Regions from separate parts of the Luteibacter sp. UNCMF366Tsu5.1 genome, predicted to be linked through region 2. Evidence: predicted binding sites of a transcription regulator. Region 2 holds the regulator's gene; each other region holds the start of a gene.
The links. The regulator sigma-54, encoded in region 2, starts transcription at its own class of promoters, with help from an activator protein. The targets are predictions, from matches to a motif close to TGGCACGNGCNTTGC.

Region 1 (7,536 bases), 180 kb from region 2:
TCGACCATGTGTTGACCAAGCTGCAGGAAGACGTGGGTCAGCATACGTCGATCGGTGTCGGTACCGAGGATTACATCCGCCGCATCCTCGTCAATGCACTGGGTGAGAACAAGGCGGGCGGTCTGATCGATCGCATTCTCCTGGGCCGCAGCAGCAAGGGCCTGGAATCGCTCAAGTGGATGGAGAGCCGCGCCATCGCCGAGATGATCGGCCAGGAACATCCGCAGATCATCGCGCTGGTCATGGCTCACCTGGAGGCCGATCAGGCCGCCGAGGTCATCGGCTACCTGCCGGCGCGTACGCGTAGCGACGTGGTCATGCGTATCGCCACGCTCGACGGCGTGCAGCCGCATGCGCTCAACGAGCTCGACGAAATCATGGAGCGTCAGTTCTCCGGCAATTCGACCAAACTCAAGTCTGCAAACGTGGGTGGCCTCAAGGCCGCGGCCGATATCCTCAACGCGATGGAGACGGCGCGCGAAGCCGAGCTGATGGCGTCCATCCGCGGCATCGACTCCGGCCTCGGCGAGCGCATCGAGGAGCTGATGTTCGTCTTCGACGACCTGGCCGAACTCGACGATCGCAGCATGCAGACCCTGCTGCGCGAAGTACCCTCCGCTCGGCTCATCACCGCCCTCAAGGGGGCCGAAACCGCCATTCGCGAGAAGATTTTCGCCAACATGTCCAAGCGCGCCGCCGACATGTTGCGCGACGACCTCGAGGTCAAGGGCCCGGTTCGCCTTTCCGAGGTGGACGCGGCACAGAAGGAAGTGCTCGCCACCGCGCGGCGTCTTGCTGACGCCGGGCAGATCAACCTGGCGGGCGGCGGCGAAGAATTCGTCTGATGAGCCTGACTTCCATCCTCACCCGGGAGCGGGTCGCCAACTTCGAGCGTTGGGAGCTTCCCGTCGTCGGCGCGCCCGATGTGCGCGAAGCGGAAGAGGCGGTCGACGAAGGCCCGCAGCGGCCCACGGTTGCCGAGATCGAGGCGATCGAACGCCAGGCTCGTGAGGAAGGCTTTCATGCCGGCCTCAGCGAGGGCAGGGCGATGGCCAAGCGTGAACTGGAAGCGCAGGTCGCCCGGCTCGATGCCTTGTTCGCCGCGGTGGAGCGCCCTTTCAAAGATCTCGATGACGACGTCGCGGGCGACCTCGTCGCGCTGGCGACGGTCATCGCCGAGCGCGTGTTGGGTTTCGAGATCGCCACGCGTCCCGAGACGATCACCGAGGTCGTGCGGCAGGCCGTGGACGTCCTGCCGGCCGCGTCGAATCACTTGAAGATTCATTTGCACCCTGCTGACGCCGCCATCGTGCGGGAACATCGTTCGTCGCTGGATCACGAAGGCACGGTCGTGGACGATGCGACGCTGGAGCGCGGCGACGTGCGCCTGGAGAGCGAGCATTCGCGCCTCGACGGGCGCGTGCGTACCCGGCTTGCGGCCGTGATCGACGGACTCCTGCAAGGCCAGTTTTCCGCCGACTCTGCCGACGGCGCGGAGTCACCGTGAGCGGGGATCGACACGTTGCCGCTCGGCATGCGCGCTGGCGCGAGACGATCGCGGCACAGCGCGCAAGCGCAGAGCACGTTCGCCCGTTGCAGGCCGAAGGCAAGTTGCGCCGCGTGGTCGGGTTGACGCTGGAAGCCGTGGGCTGCGAGGCGCCCGTGGGCGCTCGCTGCATGGTCGCGGGCGCTGACGGCAAGCAATTGGAAACGGAAGTCGTCGGTTTCTCCGATGGGCGGCTGCTGCTCATGCCGACGGGCGAGATGCACGGTGTGCTGCCCAATGCCCGCGTCATACCCGTGGCTGCGGTGTCCGGTGTACCGGTCGGCGATTCGCTGCTCGGTCGCGTGATCGGCTCCGATGGCGCGCCACTGGATGGACAGGGGCCCCTGCTCGCGCGCGAGCGCACGCCGCTGCGCCGCGAGCCGATCAATCCCATGCTGCGCCAGCCGATCGATACGCCATTGGATACCGGCGTGCGAGCGATCAACGCACTGCTTACCGTTGGCCGCGGTCAGCGCATCGGCCTGTTCGCCGGCTCGGGCGTCGGTAAGTCGACGCTGATGGGCATGATGACGCGCTTCACCAATGCGGACGTGGTAGTCGTCGGTCTGATCGGCGAGCGCGGCCGAGAAGTGAAGGAATTCGTCGACCACACGCTGGGCGAGGAAGGTCGTCGCCGTGCCGTGGTAGTGGCTGCCCCCGCCGATGCGCCGCCGTTGTCGCGCCTGCGCGGCGCTCAGGTGGCCACGGCGGTTGCCGAACATTTCCGCGATCAGGGCAAGCGCGTGCTGTTGCTCATGGATTCCCTGACGCGTTACGCCCAGGCACAGCGCGAGATCGCGCTCGCCATCGGCGAGCCGCCGGCCACGAAGGGTTATCCGCCGTCGGTGTTCGCGATGCTGCCGGCGCTGGTCGAACGCGCGGGCAACGATGCCGAGGGCCGCGGTTCCATCACCGCGTTCTATACCGTGCTGACCGAAGGCGACGATTATCGTCACGATCCCATCGCCGATTCCGCCCGCGCCATTCTCGACGGCCATATCGTGCTTTCGCGCGACATGGCCGAAGCGGGCCATTACCCGGCGATCGACGTCGAGGCGTCGATCAGCCGCGTGATGCCCGCGGTGGTCACGAAGGAGCACATGCGTTCCGCGCAGCGTTTCCGTCAGGTCTATTCGGCGTATCGCCAGCAGCGCGATCTCATCGCCGTGGGCGCCTATCAGAAGGGTAGCGATCCGCGCACCGACGAGGCCATCGCGCTCTATCCGAAACTGTCGGCCTTCCTGCAGCAGGAGACCGATGTGCCGGTCAACCTCGAAGAGGCTCAAGCCGGTCTCGCCGACGTCACTCAGGTGAACTGATGCCCTCCCGCGCCGACCGCCTTCAACCTGTCGTGGACCTCGCAGCCGAAAAAGCCGAGGACGCCACCCGCGCGCTCGCCACACAGCAGCGCGCGCTTGCGGATGCGGAACACCAGCTGGTGGAGTTGCGTCGCTACCGCAACGAATACGCCGAGATGCCAAGTGGCATTGGCGTAAGTGCGTTGCTCAACCGGCAGCAGTTCCTGCAAAAGATCGATATGGCGATCGTGCAGCAGCTGGGCGAGGTACAGCGCCGCGAGCGTGCGCTCGAACGCGCTCGCGAGGACTGGACCGCGGCCCGCGGCCGCGCCAAGGCACTGGATTCGGTCACCACGAAATACCGCGAGCAGGAACGCAAGAGCCAGGATCGCCGCGAACAGGAACAGGCCGACGAACGTTCGCAGCACCGTCGTCCGACGCGAAGCGACGCTTGATGTGTCCGACCGGCCACCTCATCCCCATGCACGCATTGAACGGGTACATCGCATGAACAACGCCACGCTTGCTCTCAACATCGCCCGCCCGCCGGCTCCTGCCGCTGCTGCGACGCCGACCGCGGCCGGTCGCGAGCAGGAGGGCGGTGCCTCCACGAAGCGTTTCGACGCAGCGTTGGATGCGGCTCATGCGGACGCGCACGCGCCGCGAGACCAGGCGCGCGACGCGCAGGACACGAAGACAGCCCCAGCGGCTCCTGCTCAGGCGGCCGCCAATGCGAAGGCGGACAAGGAACCCGACGCGAAGCCTTCGGATAAGGAAGCGTCCGCCGTGGACGATCCGTCCATTGCCGCGACAATGCTTTCACTGATCGGCGTGCCGGCGAAAGCGGTCGACGTGGCCGCTGCGGCGCTGGGCGTCACGAAACAGGCGGGCGCCGCGCTCGGCATGCCTGGCGCCGCCGCGCCGTTGGCTGGCGCACTCGCCGCGGGCGGCGATGCCGCCGGTGCGGTTGTGCCGGACGCGACCGCCGCGCTGCTCGACAAGACGACTCTTCCGGCTGCGGGTGTAGCAGGTGCGGCTGCGGGTGTGGTGCCGCCATCGTTCGCGGCGTTGCTGGCGACGCAAGGCGGTGCGGCGGCATCGAAGGACGACAATGGCCCCGTCGTCGACGCTGCCAATAGCCCGATGCCGCTGATGCATACGCCTGACCTTGGGAACGCCGCGCCGGTGATGCAGGTGCAGGCCACTCAGGCGGCCACTACACCGCAGTTCGCACAGGAACTCGGTGAACAGATTGCCTGGATGGGCTCCGGTCAGATCAAGGAAGCACGCATCAAGCTGCATCCGGAGGAGCTGGGCAGCATGGACGTTCGCGTCCACCTCGACGCGGGCAAGGTCAACGTGGCGATTCTGGCGCAGCATCCTGCGGCGGTGCATGCCGTACAGCAGACGCTTTCGCAATTGGACAGCATGCTCGCCCATCATGGCCTCTCCCTGGGGCAGGCGGACGTGGGGCAGCGTCAGGGCGGCGAAGCCGCGGATGGGCGCAGCGACGGTTCGCAGGGGCAGGGCGCCGAGCCGGGCGCATCCGGCGCCGCAGAGACGGTCGCTGTTTCCTCCGTAAGCCGCAGCCTTCTGGACGAGATCGCCTGACGCTTGCCTGACGTAAAACCGTCGGTCGTCAAATTTTCGACCGACAATCCTTCGGGCGGGAACCGCGAACCGCGCTGTGGCGCGCCCCTGTCTCTCGGTGAGCATGGCACGCGGTTTGCAATACGATTCGCGAGGCCCAGGCGCCGAGTCGCCCGGGCCCATTCCATTCGACAGGCAAGAGGTTTTCCCCGCATGGCTGCTGTACCCGACGAAGTGACCGAACAGGCACCCAAGAAAAAGAAGAAAGGCCTGCTGCTCATCATCGGCGCGCTGGTGGTCCTCGCTGCGGGTGGCGCGGGCGCCTGGGTCATGCTCAAAGGCGGTCACGCCAAGGGTGCGGAGAACGCCGCTGAAGCGGCGAAGTCCAAGCCGGCGTTGTATCTCCAGCTCGATCCCGCCTTCGTCGTCAACTTCCAGGACGAGAACGCCCTGCGCTTTCTGCAGATCGGCGTGAACGTCATGTCGCACGACCCGGAAGCCATCGCTGCGGCGAAGCAAGCCGATCCGGAAATCCGCAATGCACTGCTGATGCTGTTCTCGGCGCAGGACGTGAAAAGCCTGTCCGACGTGAAGGGCAAGCAGAAGCTGCAGGCTGCGGCGCTCGCGGAGATCCAGAGGGTACTGAAGGAAAAGATCGGCCGCCCCGGTGTGGATGCGGTCTATTTCACCAGCTTCATCATGCAGTGACGGGAATCACTCGGCCATGAGCGACATCCTCACCCAGGAAGAAATCGACGCCCTGCTCGCAGGCGTGGAAGGTGGCGCGGTCGAGACCGAGGTCGAGCTGCCGCCACCCGGTGGCATCCTCGATTACGACTTCACCCAGCAGGACCGCATCGTTCGCGGTCGCCTGCCCACGCTGGAGATGGTCAACGATCGTTTTGCCCGGTATTTCCGCGCGAATCTCTTCAATGTGTTGAGAAAGTCGTGCGAAGTGTCGGTGCTCGGCGTGAAGATGACCAAGTTCAACGAGTACGTGCACTCGCTGGCGGTCCCGAGCAATCTGAATCTCATTCGGATCAAGCCGCTGCGCGGTACTGCGCTGATGGTGTTCGAACCGCGTCTGGTCTTCACCGTGATCGACAACTTCTTCGGCGGCGACGGCCGGTACCACGCCCGTATCGAGGGTCGTGACTTTACGCCGACCGAAAACCGGGTGATCCAGATCGTGCTGCAGGAAGCCTTCGGTGCGATGGCCGAGGCCTGGGCGCCGGTCTTGAAGATGCATTTCGAGTTCTTGAATTCCGAGATCAATCCGCAGTTCGCGAACATCGTGAGCCCCACGGAAACCGTGGTGGTTTCGCGCTTCCACATCGAACTGGATGGCGGTGGCGGCGAAGTCCATCTGACGCTGCCGTATTCGATGGTCGAGCCGATCCGCGAATTGCTCGATGCCGGCGTGCAGAGCGACCGTGCCGAGCGCGACGATCGCTGGATCCAGAACCTCCACGAGGAAATCCTCGATGCGGAAGTCGAAGTCACGGCGATGCTCGCGGAAGCGCGGCTGACGATCCGGGATTTCCTTCACCTGCGTAAGGGCGACGTCATCCCGATCAGTCTTCCCGAAACGGCCACCATCTTTGCCGAGGACGTGCCGGTCTTCCGTGGTCGCATGGCGAATTCCAACGGCAACAAGGCGATCCAGTTCGAATCGCTGCTGCGTCGTAGCGCCCCGCGCTCCACGCCGGTTCCCGTCCAGCCGGTGACCGAGCCGGCTTGATCAACTGTGCCGCGGTCGACCGCGGCACAGCCGCAACAAACAAAGCCTGGGGCCGAGTACTACAGTACGGGCGGCTCCCGCTTACATACATAGCACCTGAGCCTCCGTAGCTTTCTCGCGCTCTACAAGCGGTAGAGAATTCAACCGGAGGTGATGATGCGCAACGTGACACTTGAAGAATCTCGGCGCGTCGATCCGATGATTGTTCAACCATGGATCATGCGTGGGCACCCGTGATGGTTGCCTCGGGAGCAACCGCCAAGCGGCAAAGGCGGCCTTCATGGATCAAGGAATGGATGGTGTGTATGTCCGTGTTCCTGCTGGCTCAAATTGCCAGCTATGAAGGCGGCTTTTATCAAAACCTTAAGCATGACGTCGTTTTCTGGTTCATCGGCGCCGTGGCCTTGACGATGGTAGGGGTGGTAACCGCCATCTTCTTCAAGAAAAACGCTGCCCGTTGATATCCGGTGGTCCGGGCGGCTCGGCCACCCCGACTATGCAACGTCCCTGACGCCACCCGCCATCCGTCGATGGCGGGTGGCGTCCTGCGTTCCGGGCGAGCTTTCCGCCATGTGACGCGTCAATGCCCCGTCATGGTGACTAACTGCCGTCGAGCGTCAGGTTTCCGTCTGCCCTCCTGCGTCACCTTCCGTTCTCGACCTCGCCCTGGCGTCCAAGTGACTGATTCAGCGCAGAAACGTGCGATTCACGCGGCGCAGACATCGTGGCACGCCGCTTGCTTCAAGGGGATAGCAACCCGCCATACCCTCTCTTACACGGAACGGCCATGAACGAACCCACCATCCACGAAGAACTCGACAACGGTGCCGAGGCGTCCATCGCCGCCACCATGGGCCTCGGCAGCGAGGTCAATCTCGACGTCATCCTCGATGTGCCCGTCACCATGGCCATGGAAGTGGGCCGCACCAAGATCAGCATTCGCAACCTGCTCCAGCTGAACCAGGGTTCGGTGGTGGAACTGGACCGCGCCGCGGGCGAGCCGCTCGACGTGTTCGTCAACGGTACCCTGGTCGCCCACGGCGAAGTGGTCGTCATCAACGAGAAATTCGGTATCCGGCTGACCGACGTGATCAGCCCGGCCGAGCGCGTCCGCAAGCTGCGGTGATTCTCGTGCGCCGTACGTTCGCCGCCTTCGTCGCAGCCCTTCTCCCGTGCGTCGTGCTGGCGGCTCCCGCCGTTGCGCCCGCGGTCGACTCGGGCGCGGAAATCGTCCGCGTGCTGATCAGCCTGCTCGGTGTCGTGGCGCTCATTTTCTTCGTCGGCTGGCTGAGCCGTCGCGCCCAGGCAAGGGTGCGTCCGGGCGGCCGGCGGATTCGCGTCATCGAGTCGATGCCGGTCGG
Region 2 (7,536 bases):
TCGAAGCCGCCCAGCTCATGGAAAAACACCAGATCAACGCCCTGCTCGTCGTGGACGCGGAAAACCGTGTGGTCGGCGCACTCAACATCCACGACCTGCTCCGCGCCCGCGTCGTCTGACGACCGGGCCAGCCGGCGCTCCCATCGGCGCCGCCACGTCCCCATATAGCGAACCATGGCCTACACCCACTACACCGAGATTCCCGCCGCCGTTGCGGAACGCGCCGCCAAGGTGCGCATCGTCGTCTTCGATGTCGACGGCACGCTGACCGACGGTCGGCTCTGGTACGGCGAGGACGGCAGGGAGACCAAGGTCTTCCACGTCCATGATGGGCTCGGCCTGAAGGCCCTGGAGCGGAACGGCGTCAAGGTCGCGATCATCACTGCACGGATCAGCCACCCCGTGTCGTTGCGGGCGGAGGAACTGGGCATCGCTCACGTGTACCAGGGCCAGAAGGACAAGCGCGCCTGCCTGACCGGCCTGCTCGAAGCGCTGCGCCTGACGCCCGAACAGTCTGCCTTTGTCGGTGACGACCTGCCCGACCTGCCCGCCATGAGCATCGCCGGTCTGGCCGTCGCCACCGCGAACGCTCACCCATGGGTCGCCGAGCGGGCGCATTGGCGCACTCGGCTTTCGGGTGGCTACGGGGCGGCCCGTGAAGTGGCCGACATGATTCTTGCCGCGCAAGGCAGGGCTGAAGCCGAGCGGGACCGCTGGCTGTGAGCGTGCTCAACCTGTTCAAGGATCGCAGCGCGACGGGCATGGCGGGCATGCTCGCCGTCGCCCTGGGCGCCAGCGTCCTGCTCTATTACTGGGCGGCACCGGAGAAGAAGGTGCAGGACTTCGTCGGTCCGCCGCGCTCGGGCTACGTACTGACCAACTTCGACCTCGACTCGTACAACGACCAGGGCAAGCCGGCGTTCAAGCTGATCGCACCGCACCTCGAGCGCCGCGAGGGCGACGAGTCGCTGTACATCAATGCACCGGATTTCGTCCTGCCCTCCACGACCGAGACGGACGTCCCGCCGTGGAAAGGTCACTCGCAATACGGCTGGGTGAACAAGGATGGCAGCCTCCTGAAGCTGCAGGGCAAGGTCCACATGGATCGCCCCGCCTTCGGGACCACCCAGGCCGCCAGCATCGACACCTCCGAGGTCACCGCCTGGCCGAAGGAGAACCGCCTTGAGACGGCCGAGGCAGCCCGCATCGTCCAGGGAACCTCTACAATGGACGGCGTTGGCATGCGCGCCAATCTCGACACCAAGCACCTGGAGCTCCTCGATGCAGTCCACACGACGTATCAGCCGCGTAAGCGCTAACGCCCTCCTCGCGCTGCTCGGGGTGGCACTTGCTGCCAGTTCGCCGGTCATGGCGAAGCAGTCCGACCGCGATCAGCCGGCCGATGTCACGTCCAAGTCGTTCGACGGCTCGCAGCAGCCGAATGGCAAGGTGATCTGGACGGGCAACGTGGTGCTCACGCAGGGCACACTGAAGATCACCGGAAGCAAAGCCACCGGATACCTCGACAGCGACAACTCCATCATCCGTGTGGTCGTCGATGGCTCCCCCGCCACCATCCACCAGTTGGACGACGATAACCAGCCGATGGACGGCAAGGCCGCCAACATCGACTACAAGATCGACCAGGATTTCGCCGTGCTCACGGGCAAGGCGGAAGTCCACCAGCCGGTCAAGGGCAGCGCCGAAGGCGACAAGCTCACCTACAACACGAAGGACAGCACGATGACGGGCGAAAGCAACGGCGGCGCCCCCGTGCACATGACTTTCCAGCCGAAGAACAAGACGCCCGGCGCCGCCCCGGCGACCCCGGCGGCACCCGACAAGAAGAAGCCCTGACCCGATGCTCTCAGCCCAAGGCCTGCAGAAGCGCTTCCGCGCGCGCCAGGTAGTCCGCGATTTCGCATTCTCCATTCGCGAAGGTGAAGTGGTGGGTCTGCTCGGCCCCAACGGTGCCGGCAAGACCACCTGCTTCTACATGGTAGTCGGCCTCATCCAGGCGGATGCCGGGTCGATCAAGCTCGACGAGCAGGACATCACCGGCCTGCCCATGCACTCGCGGGCAAAGCTCGGTATCGGCTACCTGCCGCAGGAAGCCTCGGTGTTCCGTCGGCTCAGCGTATCGGACAACATCCTGGCCGTGCTCGAACTGCGTGACGGCATGTCCCAGAAGCAGCGCGAAGACGAGCTGGAAAGCCTTCTCGACGAACTCAAGATCGCCCATATCGCCGAGCAGAAAGGCATCAGCCTGTCCGGTGGCGAGCGTCGTCGCGTCGAAATCGCCCGCGCCCTGGCGGCGCGCCCGCGCTACATGCTGCTCGACGAACCGTTCGCAGGCGTGGACCCGATCTCCGTTGGCGAGATCCAGCGCATCGTCCGCCATCTGAAGGAACGCGGCATCGGGGTGCTCATCACCGACCACAACGTCCGCGAGACCCTCGGCATCTGCGACCGGGCGTACATCCTGAACGACGGCGAGGTCCTCTCCCGGGGCACACCTCAGCACATCCTCGCCGACGAAAAGGTGCGCGAGGTGTACCTGGGGCGTGAATTCCGTATCTGACACACGCGTCGCATTCCGACGGGTGGCCTAGCCGTAACGGTGCTGGTTTGCGCGGCCCGTAAGGGGTTACGATGGCTGCGTAACCCAAAGCGCCGAAGGCATGAAACCCGGACTTCAGTTTCGCCTCCACCAGCAGCTCACGCTGACCCCGCAGCTCCAACAGGCCATCCGCCTGCTGCAGTTGTCACAGCTTGAGCTCGAGGCCGAACTCCGCCAGATCGCGGAAAGCAACCCGCTGCTCGAATTCGCGGAAGACGCCGAGGCCGAGCCGGAGGCGGAGGGCGAGGCAGACGAGGGTTACGAAAGCCCTGAGTTTCTCTCGCGCGAGCAGCAGCCCACCAAGGCGTCGAAAGAAGACGAGGAATCGACCGCCACCCCGTCGGAAGAACTGGCACCCGAGTGGGAAGACGACCGTTTCCACGGTGAAGCAGGCGACTACGCGGGCTCGTCCTCGCGGACGGGAGGCGTCGACGAAGACGGCTTCGAGCCTCAGAACGCGGCGCCGGAAAGCCTTCAGCAACACCTTGAGTGGCAGCTCAATCTGTCGCAGTTCTCGCCGCGCGATCACGGCATCGCCATGGCGATCATCCATGCGCTGGACGAGGACGGATACCTGCGTGACGGGGTGGCCGCTGTCGAAGCCGCCCTGCCCGCTCAACTGCATGCCAGCGCCGAGGAAATCGAAGCGGTGCGGCAGCGCGTACAACGGTTCGACCCGACCGGCATCGCCAGCCTCGATCTCCGCGATTGCCTGTTCTGCCAGCTGTCCCAGTTCTCGTTCGAGACGCCGCATCGCGAACTCGCGATCCGCATCGTCAACGAGGAGCTGGAGCTGCTGGCGCGCAACGACGCGGCGAAGATCGCCCGCCGCCTGAAGGCGCCCGAGGCAGACGTTGCGGCAGCCGCCGCCCTGATCCGCAGCCTGGACCCGCGGCCCGGTGCGGCACTGGATGCCACGCCCGTGGAATACGTGGCGCCGGACGTCTACGCACGCCGGGAGAACGGACGCTGGCAGGTCAGTCTGAATCCGGATGCCCAGCCGCGCCTTGGCCTCAACCAGCACTATTGCAACCTCATTGCCCGCGCGCGCGGCGACGACGCCACGTGGATGAAGGGCCAGCTGCAGGAAGCCCGTTGGCTGCTTAAGAGCCTGCAATCCCGTGCGGAAACGCTGCAGAAGGTGGCGGAGGTGATCGTCCGGCGGCAAAGCGCGTTCCTCGACTACGGCCCGGAAGCCATGCATCCGCTCGTGCTCCGCGAGGTGGCCGAGGAAGTGGGCATGCACGAATCGACCATTTCCCGCGTCACCACCCGCAAGTACATGCACACGCCACGCGGCACCTTCGAGCTCAAGCACTTCTTCTCCAGCGGTGTCGCCACCGAAGACGGCGGCAGCGCATCGGCCACGGCCATCCAGGCCATGCTGCGCAAGCTGATCCTCGCCGAAGACGCGCGCCGCCCCCTGTCCGACCAGGCCCTGGCGGAAGAACTGCATCGACGCGGCATTCAGGTCGCCCGCCGTACGGTGGCCAAGTACCGCGAAGCGATGCGCATCCCCAGTTCCAGCGAACGTATTCGCGCCAGTTAACGACCGAGGGAACCCCACAGCACACCCACGGTCCCACAGATTCAGGCTAGAGAGGCGGTGTTTCCGCCGCCTCGATCTCGTCGCCGCGAGGCGGCACCCTCAGCAAGAAGGAGGCGTCAATGCAAATCCAGATCAGCGGCCAGCACATCCAAATCACCCCGGCTCTGCGTGAGCGCGTGGAACAGCAGATCAGCCGCTTCGAACGCCTTTTCGACAACATCAAGGGCCTCGACGTCGTTCTTTCCGTGGACAAGAACGAGCACAAGGCCGGTGGCACCCTGCATTGCGCCGGTACGCGGCTGCATGCGGACGGCATTGCCCGGCTCGAGGACGACAACAAGAACGACACGATGTACACGGCGATCGACGCCATGATCGCCAAGCTCGCGGACCAGCTCCGCAAGCATAAGGAAAAGCTCAAGGATCACCACAACAGCGAGGGGCGCGACGCCCGCGCAGCGAGCTGAGCCCCGCCGGGCAGACGCCCGGCCCGCCGCCCCACCGCCCTTGATGGCACAATAGGACCCAGGCCGGCACGCCTTGCGTGCCGGCCTTTCCATCTCAAGGGACCCAAGCGTGGACCGGCTTACCGCCAGACAACTCTTCGACGGGGTACACGAGCGCATGGCCTTGCGCTGGGTGGCGGGCATGCGTGGCGAGTCGCGCGTCCTCGAACCCAACGCCAAGCAGAGCCGCCGCCCGTCGCTGGTGGGCTACCTCAACGTGATCTACCCCAACAAGGTGCAGATCATCGGTACCGAGGAGCTCAACTACCTCGATGGCATGGACTCCCGCCAGCGCTGGGAAGCGATCCACAAGATCGCCGCCTACCAGCCCGCTGCGCTGATCGTCACGAAGGATCAACCGATCCCGTCGGACCTGCGCGAAGTGGCGGAAGAAACCGATACGCCGCTGTGGCAGAGCACCAAGCGCGGCCACGAGCTGCTTACCTACCTGCAATACCACCTGGCGCGCACCTTGGCGCCGCGGGTGACGCTGCATGGCGTGTTTCTCGAAGTGTTCTCCATCGGCGTGCTCATCACCGGCGAGCCGGGTTCGGGCAAGAGCGAGCTTGCGCTGGAACTGATCAGCCGCGGTCATCGCCTGGTCGCCGACGATGCCACCGAGTTCACCCTGATTGCACCCGACGTCATCGACGGCGCCTGTCCGGAGCTGCTGCAGGACCTGCTCGAAGTGCGCGGTCTCGGTGTGCTCAACATCCGCGAGATGTTCGGCCACACGGCGGTGAAACCGTCCAAGTACCTGCGCCTGGTGGTCCACCTGAAACCGCTGCGCGACGGTGAGGAAACCGACGCCATGACCCGACTCACCGGCGATGTCAGCCGGCGCAACGTGCTCGACGTCGACGTGCCCAAGATCACCATTCCCGTCGCGCCCGGCCGCAACCTCGCGGTGCTGGTCGAGGCCGCCGTGCGCAATCACGTTCTCAAGAGCAAGGGCATCGACCCGGCACAGACCTTCATCGATCGACAGGCGCACCAGATGCGTCGCTTCTCCCCGTGGTGACCTCCGTGACTGACGACCTCATGAATCCGATCGTCGACCCCGACGGCATCCATCTGGTGGTGCTTACCGGCATGTCCGGCGGCGGCAAGACCGTGGCGCTGCGCGCACTTGAAGACCTCGAGTTCTATTGCGTCGACAACCTGCCCGCGGAACTGATTCCGCAACTGGTTGCCGCCGTGAGCCAGGGCGAGCACGGGCCGCGTCGGCGCATCGCCGTCGGCGTGGACGTTCGCAATCGCCGGGTCGATCTGTCGCGCATGCCGCACGTGCTCTCCGAGCTGTCGACGGCCGGCGTACACGTGCATCTGATCTTCCTCGACAGCCGCGACGACGTCCTGATCAAGCGCTATTCGGAAACGCGCCGTCGCCATCCGCTGGCGGCGGAAAAGCTCTCCCTGGCCGATTCGATCGCCCAGGAGCGCAAGCTGCTCCGGCCGCTGGTGTCGATCGCCGAGAAGGTCATCGATTCCAGCGACCTCAACGTCCACCAGTTGCGCCGGCTTTTTGCCACCGGCTACGCGGCGGCATCGGACGGCACCACCATCCTCTTCGAATCTTTCGCCTACCGGCGGGGGCTGCCTTCCGACGCGGATTTCGTCTTCGATGCGCGCTGCCTGCCGAATCCCCACTGGGATCCCCGGCTTCGTCCGTTCTCCGGCAAGGATCTCCCCGTCCGGGAGTTTCTCGACGCGAACCCGCTCGTGGGCGAGTACTATGCCGACGTAGCCCGGTGGCTGGACACGTGGCTGCCGCGCTTCGAGGGGGAGGACCGCAGCTACGTCACGGTTTCCATCGGCTGCACCGGCGGACGCCACCGCTCGGTTTATCTGGTCGAGAAGCTTGCACAGCATTTTCGCTCCGAACGCGGCAACGTACTGACCTTCCATCGCGAGCTCGAGTGACCCATGATCCTGCCCAAGCCATTACGAGATACCGGGCGATGAGCGTCGGCGTCCTCCTCATGACCCACGAAGCCGTCGGCAAGGCGCTGATTTCGGCCGCCCGCCACGTGATGCCCAAGCTGCCGCTCGAAGTGGACGCCGTCGAGGTACCTCCGAGTGCCGACCCGGACGTCATGCGCACACTTACCGCGCACCATGCCCGAGAACTCGACCACGGCGAAGGCGTGCTCGTGCTAGCGGATCTCTATGGCGCCACACCGTGCAACATCGGCCTGTCGCTCAGCGAACTGGGCGTGCATCTGCGCTGCGTATCCGGGCTCAACCTGCCCATGCTGCTGCGCGTCCTCAACTATTCGGAAAAATCGTTGACCGAGCTGGCCGAGATTGCAGCCAGCGGCGGTCGCGGAGGGATATTCATCGATCATGCTTGAACGGGACATCGTGGTATCCAACCGGCTCGGCCTTCACGCGCGAGCGTCCGCCAAGCTCGTACAGCTCGTTTCGGGATTCAAATCGACCGTCTGGCTCATCAGCCGCGGTCGCGAAGTCAACGCGCAGAGCATCATGGGCGTGATGATGCTGGCAGCCGGCATCGGTACGGCACTCACCGTTCGCGCCGAAGGTGAGGACGAGGAAGCGGCGGTCCAGGCCGTCGTCGATCTCTTCGACCGCAAGTTCGACGAAGGCGCCTGAGCATGGACTGCTCGCCACGGCCGAGGTCTCCATGAGAATCGTGCTGAAAGGCACCCCTGCCGCACGCGGTATGACGCTTGGCCGAGCGCGCCTCGTCCAGCCGAGCATTCTCGCCGTCGACATGCGTATGCTGGAAGACGCCGAAGTCGGCCCCGAGATCGAGCGCCTGCACAAGGCCATCGATACGGCCCGCACGGAACTCCGCGAACTGCGCGGCAAGCTGCATGGCGCCCTCGCCCGCGAAG
Region 3 (7,536 bases), 170 kb from region 2:
CCACGCCGTTCGCGGAGTTCAGCGCCTGGCGGATCAGCCCGATTTCGATGCCGGCGAGGTGATCCTTCAGATCCAGGCCACCCTGCGGCAGCACGGACGGATCGCCTTCGCTGGCGAACGAGAACGACTCGGTGACTTCCGGCTCCGCCTCCATCATCGCGATGAGGGCGGCACCGGAGACTTCTTCCACCGGGAGCGCGCCGCGATATTTTTCCGGCAGATCCGGCGCACGCACCTCGCCCTGCGGCATGAGGATGGCCATGCGCTCGACCAGGTTGGACAGTTCGCGCACGTTGCCCGGCCAGCCGTAGCGGCAGAGTGCGCCCATGGCGCTGGGCGAGAAGCGGACGGACGACAGCCCGCGCTGCACGAGACGCTGGTTGAACTCGGAGATCAGGGCCGGCAGGTCTTCGAGGCGCTGACGTAGCGGCGGCATTTCCAGTGGGAACACGCTGAGGCGGTAGAACAGGTCTTCGCGGAAGCCGCCGCGCTCGATGGCGCTCTCGAGATCGCGATGAGTCGCTGCGATGATGCGCACGTCGCAGCGCTGCGGACGATTGCCGCCGACACGCTCGAACACGCGCTCCTGCAGCACGCGAAGCAGCTTCACCTGCATGGGCAGGCTCATGTCGCCGATTTCGTCGAGGAACAGCGTGCCGCCCTCGGCCATCTCGAAGCGTCCCTTGCGGGTGCTGATCGCACCGGTGAAGGCACCCTTCTCGTGACCGAACAGCTCGCTTTCGAGCAGTTCGGCAGGAATCGCGCCGCAGTTGATCGCGACGAACGGCTTGTCGCGGCGCGGCGAGCAGTCATGGATGGTGCGAGCGACCAGTTCCTTGCCGCTGCCGGATTCGCCGAGCACCAGCACGCTCGAATCGAACGGGGCGACTTGGCGGATCAGGGCGTTCACGCGCTGCATCGGGCCGGACTGACCCACGAAGCGGCGGTTGGAATGCGCCGGCTCGATGCGTGACTGCAGCGTACGCAGCGCTTCGGACAGGCGCTCGTAGCGCAGCGGAATGTCGACCAGTTCCACGTTATTGGTGCGGGTGTCATCGGCGATCAGCGCCGTAGCCAGGGGGGAATCCGCCGCAACCAGCATCGGCAGGTTGCGACCACCACGGCCCAGGGCCGCAAGATGGCCTTCCAGCTCGTTCTCGTCCTCGACATTGCCGACGTAGACACCACGCCAGCCTTCGACACCCTCGACCGCCTGCGCACCGCGGGCCAGCACCGGGCGATAGCCCAGGAAGGCCAGCGCGGAGACGACATTGTCGGCACGGGAGCTGTCGGATTCGACGACGAGAAAGTGGGAAGACTTCACGTGGATACCTCGCTTGGCGTGTGTTTCGAAGGTCATCGAGGAATTCGCGATGGAATCCCGTCGGCCTCGTTGCAAGGTATCAATCAAGGAGCGTGCCAACGCCGGAATTCCGACGCATGCCGGAGGAAATTGACGTGGCGGCGGGTTGCGGCGCGGCGTGGGCAAAGCCGGCAAGGAAGTGGCCGGACGCCGTCGGAGCGCACTGAGCGTCAAGGATGACGACGCGTGTTCAAAATGTGACGCTGGGCGCCACGCGACGTTCCAACGTCACGTGACGTAAAAGGTCACATGGGCTCGGAGGCGCCTTCCGCGGGCCGTCCGAGCGCCCTGGCCTCGGCGACCTGGCGCCGATGCTGGCGGAAAACGAGGCGTTCGATGCCGTCCCGGACCGCTTCGGAGAGCCCTTCGAAGCCCACGAAACCCTTGCCGTCCACCGGCCCGGGCAGGCGAAGGCCGGGCAACTCCAGTGGCAAAGCCCGGCATACGTCGAAATGGATCTTGAGCAGAACCGGCTCACCCACCGGCGGCAGCGCCGCCCAGGACAGCACGGCACCCGCGGCATTGAAACGCAGGGGCACCCGCGGCGGCAGGCCGGACTGCGGAAGCAAGAGACGGTTCACGATCTCCATAAGGACGTTGAGCTTCGCATCGAGGCGAGCCACTTCCTGAGTCAGCGGACTGTCGTCCTCGACGCTGTCGCTGCGCCGGTCCATGAGAGCGGACACGGCGACGAGAACGCTGGCATTTCGGTCGTTGATAAGCGCGAGGGCGGCCGCATCGGGCCGAGGGCAGGCATCGCAGGTGGCGTGAAATGCCGCCTGCCAGGCGACCCGGTCCGAAAATGCGTTCCAGCCTTCGTCGCTCATGCGTTTCACTCCTGCCGAAGCCGCCGCTTAGAACGAACTATACGCGGCCACCGCGCGGCGCACGCGGCGGGAAGTTTCCCAGGCCACCGCCGCTTCGTCGCGAGCGACCGAGACCAGATCCTTGATGAGGCCATCCAGCAGCATGATGGACTTCAAGGTTTCGAGCGTTTCCGGCGCGGGCCGCATGCTGCCCGCGCGCAGCACGGGCTCGCGCTGTGCTTCGAGTTCGGTGAGATCGTCCCAGCGACTCTCGCTGGCCGCTGCGTGCATCGATTCGGTCAGGACCAGCGCCCGATCGAGATCGCACCAGACCTCGGTCATGCCCCGGCTCCGGCCACCTGGCGTGCCTCGACAGGGATGGCCACCCAGCTCTGGCGGATCTGGCCGAGCAGACGGCTGACTTCGTCAAGCGCCTCGGGGTCGCTGTGCACGTTGGCTTCGAGCAGGCGACGACTCATGTAGTCGTACAGCGCGTCGAGCTGATTCACCAGCGGCGTCTTCACCTCGGGATTCAACGCCGATTGCAGGCCACCGACAATTTCCAGTGCCTTCGAAATCGCTTCGCCCTTGCCCGCCACATTGCCCGTGGCGATGCAGCCGCGGGCGAAGCGCATGCGTTCCAGCGCGCCATCCATGAGCATGGTGATGAGCCCGTGCGGATCGGCGGTTTCGATGCCGCCCTGCGTACGGACCTGCTGGTAGGCGCCTGCGCCCTGGGAATATCCGAGTGCCATGTCTTGAGTCCTGGTTACCGCTACTTGTTCGCCGTCAGCGCGTCGAACTGCTGCTGCAGATAGCTACTGGTGCCCGCCAGCTTGGTCATCATCGCGTCGAGCGCCGAGTACTGCTTGGTGAGGCGAGCGGCATAGTCGTCCATCTGCTGGTTGAAGGCAGTGGCCTGATCGTCCAGGTCCTTCGACTTCTGGTTCAGGTTGGCCGTGCGCTGAGTGAGGATGCCGGTGGTCGAGGTCCAACTGGTGATCAGCTTGTCCAGCTGCGGCGCGATCCCGTTATCGCCGCTGAGCAGGTTGCGGGTCTCCTTCGGATTCTGCGCAAGCACCTTGTTGAGCTGGTTGGTGTCGAGCTTGAGCGTACCGTCCACCTGAAACGAGACGCCAAGATTGCTGAGCGACGTCGGGCCGCTGGTGGTGCCGGTGGCCTGCGAACCGAGCAGCGAGGACACCTGGCTCTTGATGGAATTGACTGTGGCATCGCCAATCAGCGCGCCGACCTGGTTGTTGGTGGCGTCGTACTTGGTCAGCGTCTGATAGGTCGATATAAACGAGTTATAGGCACTGACAAGCGAACCGAGCGCCGTGCTCACCGCCGTTGTGTCGTTGGCGATGGTGACGCTGCTGTTGCCGACTTTCGACAGGGACAGGGTCACGCCATCGATCGCCTGGGTGACGACGTTGGACGAACTCGTTGCCGGCAGGCCGTCGATGGTGAACTCGGCATCCTGCGCCGGGGTCGGCGTGGTACCGGTGGTCGGATCGAAGTTGAACTGCGCGAGATTGCCGTCCCCGCCGCTGCTGGTGACCGTGAAGGCATTGGCCTTGCCGGTGGCCGCCGACGTCAACACAAGATGCGCACCATCCGTACCGGTGACGATGCTGGCGTTGACGCCAGGATTGTCCTTGGACTTGTTGATGGCGTCGCGGATGTTTTCGAGCGTGTTCGCGCCGGCTTCGATGTCCAGGCTCATCGACTTACTGCCGATGGCGATGGTGAGATTGCCCGTTCCGACAGCGGTCTTGGAGTCCGTGAACGCGGTGGACGTAGTCTTTTGCGACGTGGCCAGCTTGCTGACGACGATGTTGTAATTGTTGGGCTGCGCGGTGTTGTCGGCGCTGGCCGAGAGGACCGTCGAATCCTGGACCGAGGTCGTCTGCGTGGTGAACGCGGTGCCGTCCGTGAGGGACTTGATCGCGGTCTGCAGGCTGGTCAGCGACGAGGTGAAATTGCCCACCGCGGAAATCTGGGTGGTAGTGGCCTGTTTATCGGCCGCGGCCTGCTTGTCCTGCGCACTACGCTTGTTCGCAACGAGACCGCTGACGATCGTGGCGACGTCAATGGAACTGGAACCGATGCTGACTGGATTGGTGGCCATGAAGCTCTCCTTGAAGACGCCTCACTGCCCTGGGCGCCAATTTGTCGACGGCTGGCGCTCTCGCGAACGCCAGCCGTGACAACTAAGCAATTACCCTGCCAAGGTCCGGGTTACCCCGGACCTCTTCGCTCATCCTGTTACTGGAGGAGCTTCTGGACGATCTGCTGGCTCTGGTTGGCCTGGGCCAGGACCGAGACGCCGGCCTGCTGCAGGATCTGCGCCGAGGACATGTTCGCCGTTTCCTGGGCGAAGTCGGCGTCAGTGATGGCCGACTTCGACGCGGTCAGGTTCTGCGAGATGTTCTGCAGGTTGGAGATCGTGGACTCGAAGCGGTTCTGCACGGCGCCGAGGTTCGAACGGAGGTCCGAGATCGACTGGAGAGCGGCATCGACGCGGTTGATCGTGTCGTTGGCGCCATCGACCGTCTTGATGCTGGAGTCGGCCAGCGTGGTCGTGGTGGCGACGTTGATCGCGCCAGCCGTCAGGCCGGAGGCCGTGATGTCGGCAGCGGTACCGCCCACCGTGATCGTGGAGGCCGAGGCAAACTTCACCGCACCGTCCGAACCCACGTAGGCATTGATACCGTCGCCCGACTTGGCGTTGACGGCGTCAGCCAGGTCCTGCGCGGTGTTGTACGTACCGGACAGGCTGAAAGCGGGGTTGCTGCCGACCTGCAGGGTGACGTTACCGAGCGTGACCGGAGCGGCCGAGCCGGCGTCCACACCATCGACGGTCTTGAGCGTGCCGAGCTGGGCGACGTCCGTACCGGCAACGACCGGAGCGGTGGAAGCCTTGCCCGTGGTGCCGCTGGTGAGGACGAGGTGGTTCGTGGCGTCGAAGCTGGCGGTCGCACCGGAGGTGCCGCCGGCCAGCGCCGTGTTCAGCTTGGTGAGGAAGCTCGCCTGATCGGTGGCGCCGGTCACGGCGGCGGTCTGGCCGTCAACCGTGATGGAGAAGTTCGCGGTGTAGTCAGCGATGACGCTGGAAGCGGTCGTGACGCCGGCCGTGTTGGCGGCAGCCTTGAAACCACCGATCGAGCCGGTAGCGAGCTGGCCGACCTGGTTGGCCTTCACGCCCTTGTCGAGGCCAACGGTGATCACTTCACCGACGTTGGCACCGACCTGGAAGCTCAGCTGGTTGGCCGAACCGTCGAGGACCTTCATGCCGTTGAAGTTGGTCTGCGTGGCAATACGGGTCACTTCCGAGAGACGCTGCTGCACTTCGGAGTCCAGTGCGGCGCGGTCGCTCGCCGAGTTCGACGCGTTGGTCGACTGCACGGCCAGCTCACGGATGCGCTGCAGGTTGTTCGTGACTTCGTCCAGCGCCGACTCGGTGGTCTGCGACAGCGAGATACCGTCGTTGGCGTTGCGGACCGCCTGGTTCAGGCCGTTGATCTGCGTGGTGAAGCGGGTCGAAATGGCGAGGCCGGCGGCGTCGTCTTTCGCGCTGTTGATGCGGTTACCCGACGACAGACGCTCAATGGCCGAAGCGAGCTTCGTCTGCGAAGCGCCCAGGTTGCGCTGAGCGTTCAGCGACATGATGTTGGTGTTGATGGTCAGAGCCATGGGATTGATCCTTGGTAAGCGGAACCGAATTGCCGGAAGTTGTGCGGCTTAGTCCGGCGGGGTTCCCTGGGGAAGCCTTCCGCCTCAGAGAGGTTTACGGCGCGCCGAGGGGAAACTTGAGGACTTTTTCTACCTGTCAACAACTTTCTTGATCAGGGCCGTGTAGGCGTGAAGCCCCTGGCTCTGTCGGGGGAACTTATCGGCCGGATCGGCTCGGGGTTTAGGAATAATTTCACTGTGCTGAATGGCTCGCAAAAAAAAGGGAGCCTTGCGGCTCCCTCCATGCATCTCGATAAGAACGCTAACGATCATTCGAGCAGCTTGAGCACCAGTTGCTGTGATGCATTGGCCTGCGCAAGCACGGACATGCCGGACTGCTGAAGAATCATCGCCATGGATTTCTCGGCCCCCTCCTCTGCCACGTCCGCTTCCCTGATGCGGGTTCGCGCTTCGGTGAGGTTCCCGCGAATGTTGTCGAGATTCTGAATCGTCGATTCGAGACGGTTCTGCACCGCACCGAGTTGTGAGCGCACAGCGCTCACGGTCTCCAGCGTGGCGTCGGCACTCGCAATGAGCTTGTATGCAGCGTCCTTGGTGAGCACCGAGCCATCGGCCAACGAGGTCGACGTGTCCATATCGTAGTTCGACGCAAAGCCAAGCTTGGTCGCTTCGGCACCGGAAACGGTCAGTGCGGACTTCGAATTGAAGTGCAGTGCTCCATCCGCTGCGACGAAAGCAGAAATGCCGGCCCGGCCGTTCGCATTCAGTACATCGGCGACCTGCTGAACGCTACGGAACGAACCCACGATATCGACCTGCTCGCCGGACTCGGTCGCAAAGCTCAGATCGCCCTTCGCCAGCTCGAGTCGCGTACCGCGCACACGTTCGATGTTGAGGTCACTGCTCTTGCTATCGATCGTCACCTTGTAGTCGGCACCCAGCGCCGTCTCAAGGAACTTCTTGGCCTCGGCCGCGCTATTTCCGGTATAGCCCGCCCAATCCACGTCGACGCCAAGGTACGTCTTTGTGCCCAGGGCCGCACCTTGAGCGGCGGACCAGTCGGTTGGCATGGCCTGGGCCGCCTTGGAGGAAAACAAGGCACTGAGATCGACGACACCACTGGCAAGGTGCCCGACGCTGTCAGCTCGCATGCTCTGGTCGAGACCCATTTCGATCGTTTCCCCGATATTGGCACCGACTTGGAAGGACAACCTATCGCCGCTGCCGTCGAGCACCTTCATGCCGTTGAAGCTGGTCTGTGTGGCGATGCGCGTGATCTCGCTGAGACGCACCGCCACCTCGGCGTTCAGCGCCTTGCGATCCTCGGCGGAATTCGAACTGTTGAGCGACTGCAGTGCGAGCTGGCGGATGCGCTGCAGGTTGTTCGTCACTTCATCCAGCGCGCCTTCGCTGGTCTGCGCCAGCGAGATGCCATCATTCGCATTGCGCCGCCCCTGAGCCAGTCCATGGATCTGCGTCGTGAACCGCGTGGAGATGGCGAGCCCCGCCGCATCGTCCTTCGCGCTGTTGATGCGCATGCCGGAACCCAGACGCTGATAGGCCGTCGCCAGCCTGGCCTGCGTCAGCCGCAGCGAGCGCTGCGCGTTAAACGACGCCATATTGGTATTGATGTGAAACGCCATGTCGATGTCCTTCCTCTTCCATGCGAAC

Region 1: BT115_RS06790 (flagellar basal body-associated FliL family protein) is a predicted target of sigma-54. The motif match lies at 4,560-4,574, and genes of this name have one in related genera.
Region 3: fliD (flagellar filament capping protein FliD) is a predicted target of sigma-54. The motif match lies at 4,387-4,401, and genes of this name have one in related genera.

The regions. Positions count from the first base shown of each region.
Region 1 is NZ_FPIS01000001.1:1,531,444-1,538,979, reverse strand. Features, by position in the region: gene fliG (flagellar motor switch protein FliG) at 1-845, shown strand, start outside; gene BT115_RS06810 (FliH/SctL family protein) at 845-1,507, shown strand; gene fliI (flagellar protein export ATPase FliI) at 1,504-2,865, shown strand; gene fliJ (flagellar export protein FliJ) at 2,865-3,299, shown strand; gene BT115_RS06795 (flagellar hook-length control protein FliK) at 3,352-4,455, shown strand; gene BT115_RS06790 (flagellar basal body-associated FliL family protein) at 4,648-5,142, shown strand; gene fliM (flagellar motor switch protein FliM) at 5,159-6,175, shown strand; gene BT115_RS18650 (hypothetical protein) at 6,481-6,636, shown strand; gene fliN (flagellar motor switch protein FliN) at 7,026-7,301, shown strand; gene fliO (flagellar biosynthetic protein FliO) at 7,307-7,536, shown strand, end outside.
Region 2 is NZ_FPIS01000001.1:1,709,733-1,717,268, forward strand. Features, by position in the region: gene BT115_RS07655 (KpsF/GutQ family sugar-phosphate isomerase) at 1-119, shown strand, start outside; gene BT115_RS07660 (KdsC family phosphatase) at 175-723, shown strand; gene lptC (LPS export ABC transporter periplasmic protein LptC) at 720-1,319, shown strand; gene lptA (lipopolysaccharide transport periplasmic protein LptA) at 1,282-1,857, shown strand; gene lptB (LPS export ABC transporter ATP-binding protein) at 1,862-2,581, shown strand; gene BT115_RS07680 (RNA polymerase factor sigma-54) at 2,682-4,169, shown strand; gene raiA (ribosome hibernation-promoting factor, HPF/YfiA family) at 4,289-4,636, shown strand; gene hprK (HPr(Ser) kinase/phosphatase) at 4,746-5,696, shown strand; gene rapZ (RNase adapter RapZ) at 5,717-6,598, shown strand; gene BT115_RS07700 (PTS sugar transporter subunit IIA) at 6,637-7,029, shown strand; gene BT115_RS07705 (HPr family phosphocarrier protein) at 7,022-7,291, shown strand; gene ptsP (phosphoenolpyruvate--protein phosphotransferase) at 7,323-7,536, shown strand, end outside.
Region 3 is NZ_FPIS01000001.1:1,541,374-1,548,909, forward strand. Features, by position in the region: gene BT115_RS06830 (sigma-54 dependent transcriptional regulator) at 1-1,324, opposite strand, end outside; gene BT115_RS06835 (PilZ domain-containing protein) at 1,609-2,190, opposite strand; gene BT115_RS06840 (flagellar protein FliT) at 2,218-2,511, opposite strand; gene fliS (flagellar export chaperone FliS) at 2,508-2,924, opposite strand; gene fliD (flagellar filament capping protein FliD) at 2,945-4,300, opposite strand; gene BT115_RS06855 (flagellin N-terminal helical domain-containing protein) at 4,438-5,865, opposite strand; gene BT115_RS19050 (flagellin N-terminal helical domain-containing protein) at 6,174-7,508, opposite strand.